2 regions of the Streptomyces sp. NBC_00316 genome follow, and region 2 is predicted to be linked to the other one. Evidence: predicted binding sites of a transcription regulator. Region 2 holds the regulator's gene; the other holds the start of a gene.
The links. Region 2 encodes HrcA, which represses chaperone genes, less so after heat shock. Its sites were predicted from a motif close to TTNGCACTCNGNNNNNCNGAGTGCNAA; they were not measured.
Positions count from the first base shown of each region.

Region 1: a site for HrcA is predicted at 6,020-6,046, ahead of groL (chaperonin GroEL). Genes of this name have one in related genera too.

Region 1 covers NZ_CP108023.1:4,107,302-4,115,027, reverse strand. The annotation lists gene otsB (trehalose-phosphatase) at 1-796, shown strand, start outside; gene OG878_RS18275 (alpha,alpha-trehalose-phosphate synthase (UDP-forming)) at 837-2,231, opposite strand; gene OG878_RS18270 (glucosyl-3-phosphoglycerate synthase) at 2,286-3,248, opposite strand; SAM riboswitch class I at 3,402-3,528, shown strand; gene thrC (threonine synthase) at 3,546-4,847, shown strand; gene OG878_RS18260 (ubiquitin-like small modifier protein 1) at 4,881-5,159, shown strand; gene OG878_RS18255 (cold-shock protein) at 5,636-5,842, shown strand; gene groL (chaperonin GroEL) at 6,209-7,726, shown strand, end outside.
Region 2 covers NZ_CP108023.1:5,981,067-5,988,792, reverse strand. The annotation lists gene OG878_RS26555 (S41 family peptidase) at 1-1,117, opposite strand, end outside; gene OG878_RS26550 (hypothetical protein) at 1,198-1,641, opposite strand; gene OG878_RS26545 (16S rRNA (uracil(1498)-N(3))-methyltransferase) at 1,838-2,584, opposite strand; gene OG878_RS26540 (nitronate monooxygenase) at 2,581-3,654, opposite strand; gene dnaJ (molecular chaperone DnaJ) at 3,816-4,952, opposite strand; gene hrcA (heat-inducible transcriptional repressor HrcA) at 4,953-5,969, opposite strand; gene OG878_RS26525 (MBL fold metallo-hydrolase) at 6,152-6,874, shown strand; gene OG878_RS26520 (DUF3097 domain-containing protein) at 6,900-7,721, shown strand.

The sequences.
Region 1 (7,726 bases), 1.9 Mb from region 2:
CCTCGCCGCCCTTCTCGCCCGTCCCGATCGCGCCGTGGTCGCCCTCGATTTCGACGGCACCCTCGCCGACATCGTCCCGGACCCGGAGCAGGCACGCGCCCACCCCGGCACCGTCCCGGCCCTCGCCGCGCTCGCCCCGAAGGTCGCCTCCGTCGCCGTGATCACCGGCCGCCCGGCGGGCGTCGCGGTCCGGCACGGCGGCTTCGCGGGCGTCCCGGGTCTCGAACACCTCGTCGTCCTCGGCCACTACGGCGCCGAACGCTGGGACGCCGTCTCCAGCACCGTCCACGCCCCCGCCCCGCACCCCGGTGTGGCCGCGGTCCGTGCCGAACTCCCGGGCGTGCTCGACCGGTTCGGGTCGTGGCACGGCACGTGGATCGAGGAGAAGGGGCAGGCGCTCGCCGTCCACACCCGCCGCGCCGCCGACCCGCAGGCCGCCTTCGACGCGTTGCGCGGCCCGCTCGGTGACCTCGCCGCCCGGCACGGGCTGATCGTCGAGCCGGGGCGCCTCGTCCTGGAACTGCGCCCGCCCGGCACGGACAAGGGTGTGGCGCTGGCGGAGTACGTACGGGAGACGGGCGCGGAGTCCGTCCTGTACGCCGGGGACGATCTGGGCGACCTCGCCGCCTACGCCGCCGTGGAGAAGCTCCGCACGGAGGGCCCCGACGGCACTCCGGGCCTGCTGGTGTGCAGCGGAAGCGCCGAGGTGCCCGAACTCGCCGAGCGGGCCGACCTGTTGCTGCCGGGGCCGGCGGCAGTGGTCGGTTTCCTCGCGGCCCTCGCCGAGCACCTCTGACACGCACCGCCCGGAACCGGCGCCACGCGTCCCGGACGGGTCACCGCCCCCGCAGCGCCTCCAACTGCTCCATGAACCACTGCTGCGGGGGCAGTGCGGTCGCGGCGGCGGCCAGCCGTTTCGACCGCTCCGCCCGCTCCCCGTCCGGCATCGTCAGCGCCGCGTGCAGGGCCGCGGCCGTCGCCGACACGTCGTACGGGTTCACCACGATCGCGTCCGCGCCCAGCTCCTCGTATGCCCCCGCCTCCCGCGACAGCACCAGCGCGCAGCCCTGGTCGGAGACCACCGGGACCTCCTTCGCGACGAGGTTCATGCCGTCGCGGATCGGGTTGACGAGCGCCACGTCCGCCAGCCGGTACGCCCCCAGCGAGCGCGCGAAGTCGTCGTTCACATGCAGCAGGACCGGGGTCCAATCGGGCGTCCCGTAAGCCGCGTTGATGTCGTCCGCCAGCCGCTGGACCTCGGCCGTGTACTCCCGGTACACCGTCAGGTCCTGCCGCGACGGGTACGCGAACGCCACATGCACCACCCGCTCGCGCCACTGCGGGCGGGTGGTCAGCAGCTCCCGGTACGCCAGCAGCCCGCGCACGATGTTCTTGGACAGCTCCGTACGGTCCACCCGCACGATCGTCTTGCGGCCGGTGCCGCCCACCTGCTCCCGCAGCACCGCCATCCGCTCGTCCACGTCCGCCTCGTGCGCGCGGCGGCGCAGGAAGTCCGCGTCCGCCCCCAGACCGTGCACGCCGATCCTCGTCCGGCCGGTGCCGCCCAGGATCTCCGTGCAGCAGGCGGTGAACGTGTCGGCCCACCGCCGGGTCAGGAAGCCCGCCCGGTCCGCGCCGAGCATGCCGCGCAGCAGCTGCTCCGCGATGTCGTCGGGCAGCAGCCGGAAGTAGTCGACCGGGGCCCACGGGGTGTGCGAGAAGTGACCGATCCGCAGGTCGGGCCGCAGCTCACGGAGCATGCCCGGGACCAGGGCCAGGTGGTAGTCCTGCACCAGCACCGCCGCACCCTCGCCCGCCTCCTCGGCGAGCGCCTGCGCGAAGGCCTGGTTGTACGTTTCGAACGACGCCCACTGCCGGCGGAACTCCGCGTCGAAGACCGGATCCAGCGGCGTCTGGTACAGCATGTGATGCACGAACCAGAGCACCGAGTTCGCGATGCCGTTGTACGCGTCGGCGTGCACGTCGGCGTCGATGTCGAGCATCCGCACACCCGGCTCGGCGATTCCGCGCCGGACCGCCGCCCTGTCCCCGTCGCCGAGCGCCGCGCAGACCCACAGCTTGTCCTCGACCGCGCTGAGCCCGGAGACGAGCCCGCCGCCGCCCCGTCTGGCGCCGATCGAACCGTCCGCGCGCAGCGCGTACGAGACGGGGCCGCGGTTGGACGCGACGAGTACCTGGGCGGCGGACGTGATCGCGTGCTCGGAGACCATGTTGCGGAATCTAGCCCGATCGCGAACCGCCCAAACGTGCGAAGTCAGGCCACGTCAGGCGGCGCGGCGCGAAACGTACTCGCCGATCTCGCACATCGGCGGCCGTTCCTCCGTGTCCACCGGATGCGTGAACGGGACGAAACCGTCCTCGCCCCGCACGAACTGGGTGAGCGAAGGCCGCACCAGATGCCCCCGGGAGAGACGCAGTTGCGCGGTCCGGTAGATCGCGGCCGCCATCCGGCCCAGCGCCTGCCCGTCCTGGTGGCGGTGTTTCCTGACCCCGACGTCGACCTGCGCCAGCGCGTCCAGCCCGACCGTGTGGAGCGCGTCCACCAGCAGGCCCAGTTCCACCCCGTAGCCGACCGGGAACGGCAGCCGCTCCAGCAGCGAGCGCCGCACCGCGTACTCGCCGCCCAGCGGCTGGACGAAGCCGGCCAGCTGCGGCCAGTGCAGATTGAGCAGCGGACGGGCCACCAGTTCCGTGACGCGGCCCCCCTGGCCTGCCGCTTCCCCCAGCGGGCGGTCGTACATCGCCTTCACGAACTGCACCCCGGGATCGGTCAGCAACGGGCCGACGATGCCGGAGACGAAGTCCGCGGAGAAGTCCTTGAGGTCGGCGTCGATGAAGCAGACGATGTCGCCGGTGGTGACCAGGAGTGACCGCCACAGGACCTCGCCCTTGCCGGGGAGCGCGGGTATCCGGGGGAGTATCGCGTCGCGGTGGACCACTCGGGCGCCCGCCGTCCGGGCGACATCCGCGGTGGCGTCCGTCGACCCGGAGTCGATCACCACCAGCTCGTCGACCAGCGGCACCTTCTCCATCAGCTCGCGCCGGATCGTCTCCACGATCGCGCCGACCGTGGCCTCCTCGTTGAGAGCGGGCAGCACGACGCTGACACTCCCACGCTGCGGATCCCTGACGCCAAGACTTGCCTTGGCGGCGAGGAGCCGGTCCAGTGGGCGGTCGGCGACCGACCAGGAGCGCCTGGCCAGCCAGCGTTCGACCTCTTCCAGCACGGTCGATACTCCCTGTATGTGATCCATCTCGCGGTTCGGACGGCTATCTCGACCGTCCGGTGCTTCAGTTACAGTCTTGAACAACGCGGATGGCCGTCGCATGTTGGGGTCGGTCCGCAAACAAATGCCTGGGTCCATGATCCAGTGCCACAGCGCTCATCCAGAGGGACTGAGGGAACGGCCCGTTGAAGTCCCGGCAACCCTCCTGCCGACCGCGAGGTCAGGTGGGGAAGGTGCCAATTCCGTCTCGTGGCGAAACGCGCCGCGAGGAAGATGAGGAGAAAGGGCCTCGCCATCATGGCTACGCAGACTGTTGCAGTAAGCACCGATTTTTCCGCCGACGCTGTCGACCTCGGTCCCGCCGCGGCACTCTCCTGTCGCGAGTGCGGAGAGCGTTTCGATCTCGGCCCCATTTTCGCCTGCGCGTCGTGTTTCGGGCCGCTCGAAGTGGCGTACGACCTGCCGAGCGGCTCCCCGGACGAGCTGAAGAAGCGCATCGAAGCCGGGCCGAACAACATCTGGCGTTACGCGCCGCTGCTGCCGGTCCCCGCCGATGTGGCCGACAAGCCCAACATCAACCCCGGCTTCACCAAGCTGGTCAAGGCCGACAACCTCGCCCGTGAACTGGGCGTCACCGGCGGCCTGTACGTCAAGGACGACTCCGGCAACCCGACGCACTCCTTCAAGGACCGCGTCGTCGCGATCGCCGTCGAGGCCGCCCGCGCCTTCGGTTTCACCACTCTCTCCTGCTCCTCCACCGGCAACCTCGCAGGCGCCGTCGGCGCCGCCGCCGCCCGGGCCGGACTGCGGTCCTGCGTGTTCATCCCGCACGACCTGGAGCAGGGCAAGGTCGTCATGGCCGCGGTGTACGGCGGCGAACTGGTCGGCATCGAGGGCAACTACGACGACGTCAACCGCTTCTGCTCGGAGCTCATCGGCGACCCGCTCGGCGAGGGCTGGGGCTTCGTCAACGTGAACCTGCGGCCGTACTACGGCGAGGGTTCCAAGACCCTCGCGTACGAGATCTGCGAGCAGCTCGGCTGGCGGCTGCCCGACCAGCTCGTCATCCCGATCGCCTCCGGCTCGCAGCTCACGAAGATCGACAAGGGTCTGCAGGAGCTGATCAAGCTCGGTCTCGTCGAGGACAAGCCGTACAAGATCTTCGGCGCCCAGGCCGAAGGCTGCTCCCCGGTCTCCACGGCCTTCAAGGCCGGTCACGACGTCGTGCGCCCGCAGAAGCCGGACACCATCGCCAAGTCCCTGGCGATCGGCAACCCGGCCGACGGCCCGTACGTCCTGGACATCGCCCGCCGGACCGGCGGCGCCGTCGAGGACGTCGACGACGAGCAGGTCGTCGACGCGATCAAGCTGCTGGCGCGCACCGAGGGCATCTTCGCCGAGACGGCGGGCGGGGTGACGGTCGGCGTGACGAAGAAGCTGATCGAGGCCGGTCTGCTGGACCCGACGCTCACCACCGTCGTCCTGAACACCGGTGACGGACTGAAGACGCTGGACGCGGTCGCCCCGACCACCGGCCCGACCGCGACGATCCGGCCCAGCCTGGACGCGTTCCGCGACGCCGGTCTCGCCCGCAGTTGACCCGACCACCCGAGGCACAAGGAAGGCACCCACATGAGCGTCAAGGTCCGTATCCCCACCATCCTGCGCACCTACACGGGCGGTCAGGCCGAGGTCGCGGCCGAGGGCACGACCCTCTCCCAGGTCATCGAGTCGCTGGAGCAGAACCACCCGGGCATCGCCGCGCGCGTCCTGGACGACCAGGGCAAGCTGCGCCGGTTCGTGAACGTGTACGTCAACGACGACGACGTGCGCTTCGAGGGCGGCCTGGAGACGGCCACCCCGGACGGTGCGGGCATCTCGATCATTCCGGCGGTCGCGGGCGGCTGCTGACCCGCCGTCGGCGCGGCGGATCCCGGGTCCGTCCCGCGGCGTCGTCCTCGCCGGCCCGGACGGCCGGCTGCACAGTGTCACCGGAATTGCCCCCTCTGCGAGCTGAGCAGAGGGGGCAATTCTGCATGGTTGAGCGCGGTAGAGTTGGGAAGTCCCCTTCGCTGCCCGTGCCGACCGCATATGAGAATGCGCCCGCTCGCGACAAGATGCAGCCAAAGTGCTCGAACTCCTTGCGCCATTAGTGGCCTTTGCCCGGCCCGAGTTGCCCTGGAATCGCATGAATTCCGCATATTCGGGCGTTCGGTGCCGCTCAGAATTCTCGTCCGATTGACCTGTTGCAGAGGGCAGTTGGGCAGATACATTCAGCCGCGGTCGACGCGTTCCGGCGCACGCACCCTCTCCTGTCGGAGGGTGAGTTCTGACCCGGGTCCGCGAAGTGCGGTCCTGTGCAAGGGCCAGTAATAGGGGAGTTAGGCATGGCTCAGGGCACCGTCAAGTGGTTCAACGCGGAGAAGGGGTACGGCTTCATCGCGGTCGACGGTGGTGCGGATGTTTTCGTCCACTACAGCGCGATCCAGATGGACGGGTACCGCACCCTCGAAGAGGGTCAGCGAGTTGAATTCGAAATCTCGCAGGGCCAGAAGGGGCCGCAGGCGGACATGGTCAAGCTCGCCGTCGGCTGAGCTCGGCGCAGTCGGCCAACGACACCACTCACGCATGAAGGGCCCGTACCCGCCAGGGGACGGGCCCTTCACGCGTGCCCCGCGCACCGCGTCGCCTCGGTGCCCCCGCCCGTCGGGCCGTCCCTCGCCCGATGTACCGGCACCCGGCTTCCGGGTTGTCCACAACCGCCATGGGCGCTTGCACTCGTGAGGGTCGAGTGCTAATCATTGGCGTTAGCACTCTCCAGGTGAGAGTGACAGAATTTGGACCGGGCCGGTGAGGCCCGCAGGCCTGGTGGGGCAAGGAACCGCCGGGTGCGCAGGCCGTCCGTCGCGGGCGCCACTCGGTCCGGAGAAATCCACCCCTGTCCGGGAGGACCACTTCACATGGCCAAGATCATCGCGTTCGACGAGGAGGCACGGCGCGGTCTCGAGCGCGGGATGAACCAGCTCGCCGACGCCGTCAAGGTCACCCTTGGCCCCAAGGGCCGCAACGTCGTCCTCGAGAAGAAGTGGGGCGCGCCCACGATCACCAACGATGGTGTTTCCATCGCCAAGGAGATCGAGCTCGAGGACCCGTACGAGAAGATCGGCGCCGAGCTGGTCAAGGAAGTCGCCAAGAAGACGGACGACGTCGCCGGCGACGGTACGACCACCGCCACCGTTCTCGCCCAGGCGCTCGTCCGCGAGGGCCTGCGCAACGTCGCCGCGGGTGCCAACCCGATGGCCCTCAAGCGGGGCATCGAGAAGGCCGTCGAGGCCGTCTCCGCCGCTCTGCTGGAGCAGGCCAAGGACGTGGAGACCAAGGAGCAGATCGCTTCGACGGCCTCCATCTCCGCCGCCGACACCCAGATCGGCGAGCTCATCGCCGAGGCGATGGACAAGGTCGGCAAGGAAGGCGTCATCACCGTCGAGGAGTCCCAGACCTTCGGTCTGGAGCTGGAGCTCACCGAGGGTATGCGCTTCGACAAGGGCTACATCTCGGCGTACTTCGCCACCGACATGGAGCGCATGGAGTCGTCCCTCGACGACCCGTACATCCTCATCGTCAACTCCAAGGTCAGCAACGTGAAGGACCTCCTTCCGCTGCTGGAGAAGGTCATGCAGTCCGGCAAGCCGCTGCTGATCATCGCCGAGGACGTCGAGGGCGAGGCCCTGTCGACCCTGGTCGTCAACAAGATCCGTGGCACCTTCAAGTCCGTCGCCGTCAAGGCTCCGGGCTTCGGTGACCGCCGCAAGGCCATGCTCGGCGACATCGCCATCCTCACCGGTGGCACGGTCATCTCCGAGGAGGTCGGTCTCAAGCTCGAGAACGCCGGCCTGGACCTGCTCGGCCGCGCCCGCAAGGTCGTCATCACCAAGGACGAGACCACGATCGTCGACGGTGCCGGTGACAGCGACCAGGTTCAGGGTCGCGTCAACCAGATCCGTGCCGAGATCGAGAACTCCGACTCGGACTACGACCGCGAGAAGCTGCAGGAGCGCCTGGCGAAGCTGGCCGGCGGCGTGGCCGTCATCAAGGCCGGTGCCGCCACCGAGGTCGAGCTCAAGGAGCGCAAGCACCGCATCGAGGACGCCGTTCGCAACGCGAAGGCGGCCGTCGAGGAGGGCATCGTCGCCGGTGGTGGCGTCGCGCTGCTGCAGGCTTCGGCCGTCTTCGAGAAGCTGGAGCTCTCGGGTGACGAGGCGACCGGCGCCAACGCCGTCAAGCTGGCGCTGGAGGCCCCGCTCAAGCAGATCGCCGTCAACGGTGGTCTCGAGGGTGGCGTCGTCGTCGAGAAGGTGCGCAACCTGCCGATCGGTCACGGCCTGAACGCCGCGACCGGCGAGTACGTCGACATGATCGCCGAGGGCATTCTCGACCCGGCGAAGGTCACGCGCTCCGCTCTGCAGAACGCCGCGTCG
Region 2 (7,726 bases):
CGGTCCCGGTGGCGGGTGCGCACTCCAGGGCGTCGTCGCCCTCCGCGTCGGTCACCCAGACGACGTACTGCTCGCCGTCGGCCTGGAAGGTACGGGGCAGCCTGGCCCGTACGCCGGGTTCGACGGCCAGCGCGCGGGCCGGGCCCTCGCGGTGGGTGACCCAGTGGACGGCGCCGCGCGTCCCGACGGCGCTGCCGCGGCCGGTACGGTCCGGGGACGCCGAGTCGAGGTGGCTCCCGGCGTGGACGGAGTGCGGCTGGAGGTCGGCGCGCTGGCCTCCGAGGCGGATGTCGAGGCGGCGCGGTGCGGCGCCTTCCAGGTCGTCGAGCAGCCACAGCTCACCGGCCGAGGCGTAGCCGACGCGGATGCCGTCGGTCGTGGCGTGGCGGGCGTAGAAGCCGTCGACTGCGGTGTGCCGGCGCAGGTCGGAGCCGTCGGGAAGCGAGGAGTACAGCGCGCCGACGCCTTCGTGGTCGGAGAGGAAGGCGAGCCGGTCGCCGACCCACATCGGGCATTCGATGTTGCCGTCGAGGTCCTCGTGGATCCGTACGAACTCCGCGGCGCCTTCCGGTCCCTGGCCTTCCCCGGGTGCCTGCTCGAGCCACAGCTTGCCCGCCGTGCCGCCGCGGTAGCGCTTCCAGGTGGCGGCCTCGCGCCCCATGGTGGCCGAGAGCAGCAGGATCCGTCCGGCGGGCCCGTACGCGAGGGACCCGACCGGTCCGTACGGCAGGGTCCGCGCGGGCCCGCCGTCGACCGGGACGGCCCGGGCCCAGCTGCGGCGCAGCGACACCTGTCCCTGGGTGCTGATGACCAGGACGTCGCCGTCGGGGGTCCAGCCGCGTACGGAGGTCCGGGCGTCCCCCCAGTACGTCAGCCGCTTCGAAGGTCCGCCGTCGACGGGTGCGAGGTGCACCTCGGGGGCGCCGTCCCGGGTGGACGTCCAGGCGACGTGAGCGCCGTCGGGCGATATGCGTGGCTGGCTGACGGGTCGGTTGTCGGCGCTGACCCGCCAGGCGCGGCCGCCGTCGAGCGGCGCCAGCCAGACATCGTCCTCGGCGGTGAAGGCGATCAACTCGCCCTGGACATGGGGGTACCGGAGATAGGCAGGCTGTGTCACATCGATCACCCTAGGCCCCGGTCACACTTCGGGGAACGGGGTTGGCCGGAGTCCGCCGCACAACCGGGTGGCGAATACACTCACTTGCCCCGGGGATAGCCGGTCACCGTGACGGTCACGGTCACGGTCGGCCGGACACCGCCACCGCCGCCGTTGCCCACGTCCGTCGGCGGTGTCACGCCAACGGCCGTGGGGGCGGCGTCGCAGTCGCCGAGCACATCGGCCCGCAGGACGACCTTGTCGCCGGCCTTCCCGGTCAGGTCTCCCCGGACACACTGCCCGTTGACCTCCTTCGTGACCTTGCCGGTGAGCGTGATCTCCTTGCCGCCCGCGGTCCGGCCACGGCAGTCGACCCGTGCCACCTGCCGCACGGACGCGGAGGGCGCGGGCGAGGCCGGATACGGCCTCGTGGCGCCACCCTCGACATCGGCCGCGCAGTTGAGCCACTGCACGTCGACACCTGCGCGCTCCAGCGCCCGGGTGCCGGTCTGATCGGTGGTCAGAGCGACGGACGCGGAGTTCATCCCGTATACCGGCTCACAGGCGACTGCGCCCGCGACCGCCGCACCGACGAGGCAGAGTACGGCCGGAATACGACGGGTCCGGCCGTGACCCCCTGGACTTGATGCCCTCAATGTCCCCATACGTGACAGCGTCCCACCACACCCCCGCGGTGCGGTAGACCGCCTACGGCCACACCCGGCATGCGGTATGCGGTGGTCACGCCCAGCGGCCGGTGCGTCCCAGCAGCAGCGCCGTTGCCGCGGTGCCCGCCGTGGAGGTGCGCAGGACGCTCCGGCCGAGCCGGCAGGTCCGGGCGCCCGCGTCCGCGAAGGCAGCCAACTCGTCCGGCGAGACGCCGCCTTCGGGGCCCACGACCAGCATGATCTCGCCCACGGCGGGGAGTCCGACGGTGGCCAGCGGCTCGCTGTCGTACTCCCGTTCCTCGTGCAGGACGGCCGCGAAGTCCGCTGTGGCCAGAAGAGCGGCAACCTGTTTGGTCGTCATGGCGTCCGTGACTTCCGGGAACAGCACCCGGCGCGACTGCTTGCCGGCCTCGCGGGCCGTGTTCCGCCATTTCGCCAGGGACTTGAGACCGCGGTCGCCCTTCCACTGGGTGATGCAGCGCGAGGCCTGCCACGGCACGATCGCGTCGACGCCGGTCTCCGTCAGCGTCTCGACGGCCACCTCGCCCCGGTCGCCCTTGGGAAGCGCCTGGACCACGGTGATCCGGGGCGCGGGCCGCGGTTCCTCGTGGACCGTGCCGAGGCCCGTCAGGACGAGCCGGTCCTTGCCCTCGGTGGTCTGCACGACGCCTTCCGCCCAGCGGCCGTGCCCGTCCGTCAGGACGACCCCCTCACCGGCGTGCAGCCGCTTCACCGATACGGCGTGCCGCCCCTCGGGCCCTTCCAGAACGAACCCGGGCCCGCTGGGGACCTGTTCGACGACGAAGACCGGTGCGGTCACTGCTTGCTCCTTGTGCTCACGGCCGCGCGCGCGGCATCCAGCTCTTCGGCGAGCAGCACGGTCAGCCGGCCGGCCGGCAGCTCGCGGGCCATCCGGTGGCCCTGGCCCGCCCACAGGGCCATGCCCTGGGCGTCACCGGCCTTGGCGGCGGCCTTGCGCAGCCCGCTGGTGACATGGTGCACCTGCGGGTAGGCGGCGGGGGCGTACGGGCCGTGCTCGCGCACAAAGCGGTTGACGAGGCCGCGCGCCGGACGCCCGGAGAACGCCCGGGTCAGTGCCGTCCGCGCGAACAAGGGGTTCGTCAGCGCCTGTTTGTGCAGCAGATGGGCGCCGGACTCGGGGCAGATCAGGAACGCCGTGCCGAGCTGCGCCGCCTCCGCGCCCGCCGCGAGCACCGCCCCGATCTGGGAGCCGCGCATGATCCCGCCCGCCGCGATGACCGGCACCTGGACGGTCTCGCGGACCTGCGCCACCAGGGCGAGCAGACCCGTGCCGCTGCCGTCGGTCTGCGGGTCGTCGCGGAAGGCGGACTGGTGGCCGCCCGCCTCGATGCCCTGGACACAGACCGCGTCGGTGCCCGCCCACTGCGCAGCCTGCGCCTCCTCGGGCGTGGTGACCGTGACGACGGTGTACGTACCGACGCCGGCGAGCGCGTCGAGGGTGTCCCGGGTGGGGCAGCCGAACGTGAAGGAGACCACCGGAACCGGGTCCTCCAGAAGGATGGCGAGCTTGGCTTCGTAGCCGTCGTCTCCGTGGGGGTCCGGGTCGCCGAGCGGGGTTTCGTACCAGGCGGCCTCACCGGCGAGCTGGTGCCGGTACACCTCGACGGCGCTCGGGTCGGCAAGGTCGGGCTGCGGCATGAAGAGGTTGACGCCGAACGGCTGACCAGTCAGCCGGCGCAGCTGTTTGATCTCGTTGTACATGCCGTCCGCCGTCTTGTACCCGGCCGCCAGGAAGCCGAGCCCGCCCGCTTCGGCGACGGCCGCGACGAGCTGCGGACAGGACACACCGCCCGCCATCGGGGCCTGCACAATCGGATACCGGCAGAGATCGGTCAACGCGGATGACATGAGCGCATCGTGTCACGTCCGGTGCACCGCGCCGAATCAGCCAGGGGTGGCCAGAAAGCCGTCCGAGGGAACCGGAGGAGGCACCTCTCCAGCCGACCGCCCGCCGGTCCGGGACCGGCGGGCGGGGGCCATGCAGAGGGCGCTGACAGGACGGGTCGGCCTCAGCGGCCGTTGAACGCGTCCTTCAGCCGGGAGAACAGCCCCTGCTGCCCCGGCTGGAACTGACCGGTGGGCCGCTCCTCGCCACGCAGCTTCGCCAGCTCCCGCAGCAGTCGCTCCTGCTCCGGGTCCAGCTTCGACGGGGTCATCACCTCGACGTGCACGATCAGATCGCCGCGCCCGCCACCGCGCAGGTGGGTGATGCCGCGGCCGTGCAGCGGGACCGACTGGCCGGACTGGGTGCCCGGCCGGATGTCGACCTCCTCCAGGCCGTCGAGCGTCTCCAGCGGCACCTTGGTGCCGAGCGCACCCGCCGTCATGGGGATCGTGACCGTGCAGTGCAGATCGTCACCGCGGCGCTGGAACACCGCGTGCTGCAGCTCATGGATCTCGACGTACAGGTCGCCGGCCGGTCCGCCGCCGGGGCCGACCTCGCCCTCGCCCGCGAGCTGGATGCGGGTGCCGTTGTCGACACCGGCGGGGATCTTCACGGTCAGCGTCCGCCGCGAGCGGATGCGGCCGTCGCCGGCGCACTCCGGGCACGGGGTCGGCACGACCGTGCCGAAGCCCTGGCACTGCGGGCAGGGCCGCGACGTCATGACCTGGCCGAGGAACGACCGGGTGACCTGGGAGACCTCACCGCGGCCGCGGCACATGTCACAGGTCTGGGCGGAGGTGCCGGGCGCGGCGCCCTCACCACTGCAGGTCGTACAGACGACGGCCGTGTCGACCTGGATGTCCTTGGTGGTACCGAACGCCGCCTCGGCGAGATCGATCTCCAGCCGGATCATCGCGTCCTGGCCGCGCCGGGTGCGCGAACGGGGTCCGCGCTGCGACGCCGTACCGAAGAACGCGTCCATGATGTCGGAGAAGTTGCCGAAGCCACCCTGTCCGAATCCGCCCGCGCCACCGCCGCCGGAGGCGGACAGCGGGTCGCCGCCGAGGTCGTAGACCTGCTTCTTCTGCGGGTCCGACAACACCTCGTAGGCGGCGTTGATCTCCTTGAACCGCTCCTGGGTCTTCGGATCCGGGTTGACATCCGGATGCAGCTCGCGTGCGAGCCGCCGGAAGGCCTTCTTGATCTCGTCCTGAGATGCGTCGCGGCGCACGCCGAGTACGGCGTAGTAGTCCGTGGCCACTTACGACTCCGCCAGGATCTGTCCGACGTAACGTGCCACTGCGCGTACCGCTCCCATCGTTCCGGGGTAGTCCATGCGGGTCGGTCCGACCACGCCGAGTTTGGCGACTGCCTCGTCGCCCGAACCGTAGCCGACCGCGACGACGGACGTGGAGTTGAGCCCCTCGTGGGCGTTCTCGTGCCCGATACGTACGGTCATGCCCGAGTCCTTGGCCTCGCCGAGCAGCTTCAGCAGCACGACGTGCTCCTCCAATGCCTCCAGCACCGGCCGGATCATCACAGGGAAGTCGTGCCCGAAGCGGGTGAGGTTGGAGGTGCCGCCGATCATCAGCCGCTCCTCCGTCTCCTCGACGAGGGTTTCGAGCAGGGTGGAGAGCACGGTGGACACGGTTCCCCGGTCCTCGCTCTCGAAGGAATCCGGCAGGTCCTGCACCAGCTGCGGGACGTCCGAGAAACGGCGTCCGACGACCCGGCTGTTGAGCCGGGCCCGCAGATCGGCGAGAGAGGTCTCACCGAACGGCGCGGGACAGTCGATCATGCGCTGCTCGACCCGGCCGGTGTCCGTGATCAGCACGAGCATCAGCCGGGCGGGCGCCAGCGACAGCAGCTCCACATGCCGCACCGTCGACCGGGTCAGCGAGGGGTACTGCACGATGGCGACCTGCCGGGTCAGCTGCGCGAGCAGCCGTACGGTGCGGCCCACGACGTCGTCGAGGTCGACCGCGCCGTCGAGGAAGTTCTGAATGGCCCTGCGCTCCGGCGACGACAGGGGCTTGACCCCTGCCAGCTTGTCGACGAAGAGCCGGTAGCCCTTGTCCGTCGGGATGCGTCCGGCGCTGGTGTGGGGCTGGGCGATGAAGCCCTCGTCCTCCAGCACCGCCATGTCGTTGCGGACGGTGGCCGGGGAGACCCCCAGCTTGTGCCGCTCGGTGAGCGCCTTGGAACCGACGGGTTCCTCGGTGCCGACATAGTCCTGGACGATGGCGCGCAGCACTTCGAGTCTGCGTTCGCTGAGCATGGCGCACACCTCCAGCTGTGTTCCTCGGCGGATTCCGGTCGTCCCTCGAAGGGCCCTGGCACTCGATGCGTACGAGTGCCAGCGATCCCCCGCAAGTGTACGGCGGCCGGGTGGGGCCCAAGCAAGGGCGACCGGCCACGCTACCGCGAGACTGCGCAGGTCGTTGCCGATAGCGTCGCCGTATGGACGCCTCTTGGGAAGAGTTCAGCTGGGAGCGACTCGGCAACGGTGTGGGCCGGCGGCGCCTTCCCCGCTGGGACGCGACGGTCGCACTGGTGGTCGGAGCGGACGGGGCGCTGCTCTTCGACACCGGATCGACGCTGCGCGAAGGCGCGGAGACAAGGGCCCAGGTGCAGTCCTTGATCGGCCGCAGGGTGACGCATATCGCACTCAGCCACCCGCACTTCGACCATGTGCTCGGCACCGCGGCCTTCGCCGGGGCGGAGGTGTACGGCGCGGTCGGGATGGCGGATCTCCTCGCCCGCGGGGCGGACGGGCTGCGCGCCGACGCGGTGCGCCATGGCATGTGCAGGGAGGACGCGGCGCAGGCCGTAGACGTGCTGGTGGCGCCGCACCACGAGGTGTGCGGTGAGTGGACGCTCGACCTGGGTGGTGGCCGCCAGGTGCTGCTGGCGAACGTGGGTCCCGGTCACACCGGCCACGATCTCGCGGTCCTGGTGCCCGGCTCCCCCGCCGTCGTGCTCTGCGGCGACCTGGTCGAGGAGTCCGGCGAGCCCCAGGCGGGCCCGGACGCGATCCCGTCACGCTGGCCGGCCGCGCTGGACCGGCTGCTGGCACTGGGCGGTGAGTCCGCGGCGTACGTACCGGGGCACGGCGCGGTCGTGGACGCCGCGTTCGTACGTGCGCAGCGCGATCAACTGTCCGGCGCCTTCGGCGTGTCGTGACGCGTTCCCGTCCTATCGTCGTGCGATGCGCAGCTACCACCCGGACCTGACCCCACCGTGGAAGAAGTCCGCCCCCGTCCCCGAGGTCCCCGCCGAACCCGATCTGGTCGTGGAGGAGGTCTCCACCGGCTTCTGCGGTGCGGTGATCCGCTGCGAGAAGACGGCCCAGGGGCCGACCGTGACCCTGGAGGACCGTTTCGGCAAGCACCGCGTGTTCCCGATGGAGCCGCGCGGCTTCCTGCTGGAGGGCCGGGTGGTCACCCTCGTACGCCCGTCGGCGCCCGGCCCGGTCCGCCCCACCCGCACGGCCTCCGGCTCGGTGGCGGTCCCCGGGGCGCGGGCACGGGTGGCACGCGCGGGCCGCATCTATGTGGAGGGCCGGCACGACGCGGAACTGGTCGAACGGGTCTGGGGCGACGACCTGCGCATCGAGGGTGTGGTCGTCGAGTACCTGGCGGGCATCGACGACCTCCCGGCCATCGTCCGCGACTTCTCCCCCGGTCCGGACGCGCGGCTGGGCGTCCTGGTCGACCACCTGGTCCCCGGCTCCAAGGAGTCGAGGATCGCGAGCGAGGTCACGGACGCGAACGTGCTGGTGGTGGGCCACCCGTACATCGACGTGTGGGAGGCGGTGAAGCCGTCGTCGGTGGGCATCGCGGGCTGGCCGGTGGTGCCACGCGGCCAGGACTGGAAGACGGGCGTGTGCCGGTCACTGGGCTGGCCGGAGAACACGGGGGCGGCGTGGCAGCGCATCCTGTCCACGGTCCGCTCCTACCGGGACCTGGAGCCGGCGCTGCTGGGCCGGGTGGAGGAGCTGATCGACTTCGTCACGGCACCGAGGGGGTAGGCGGG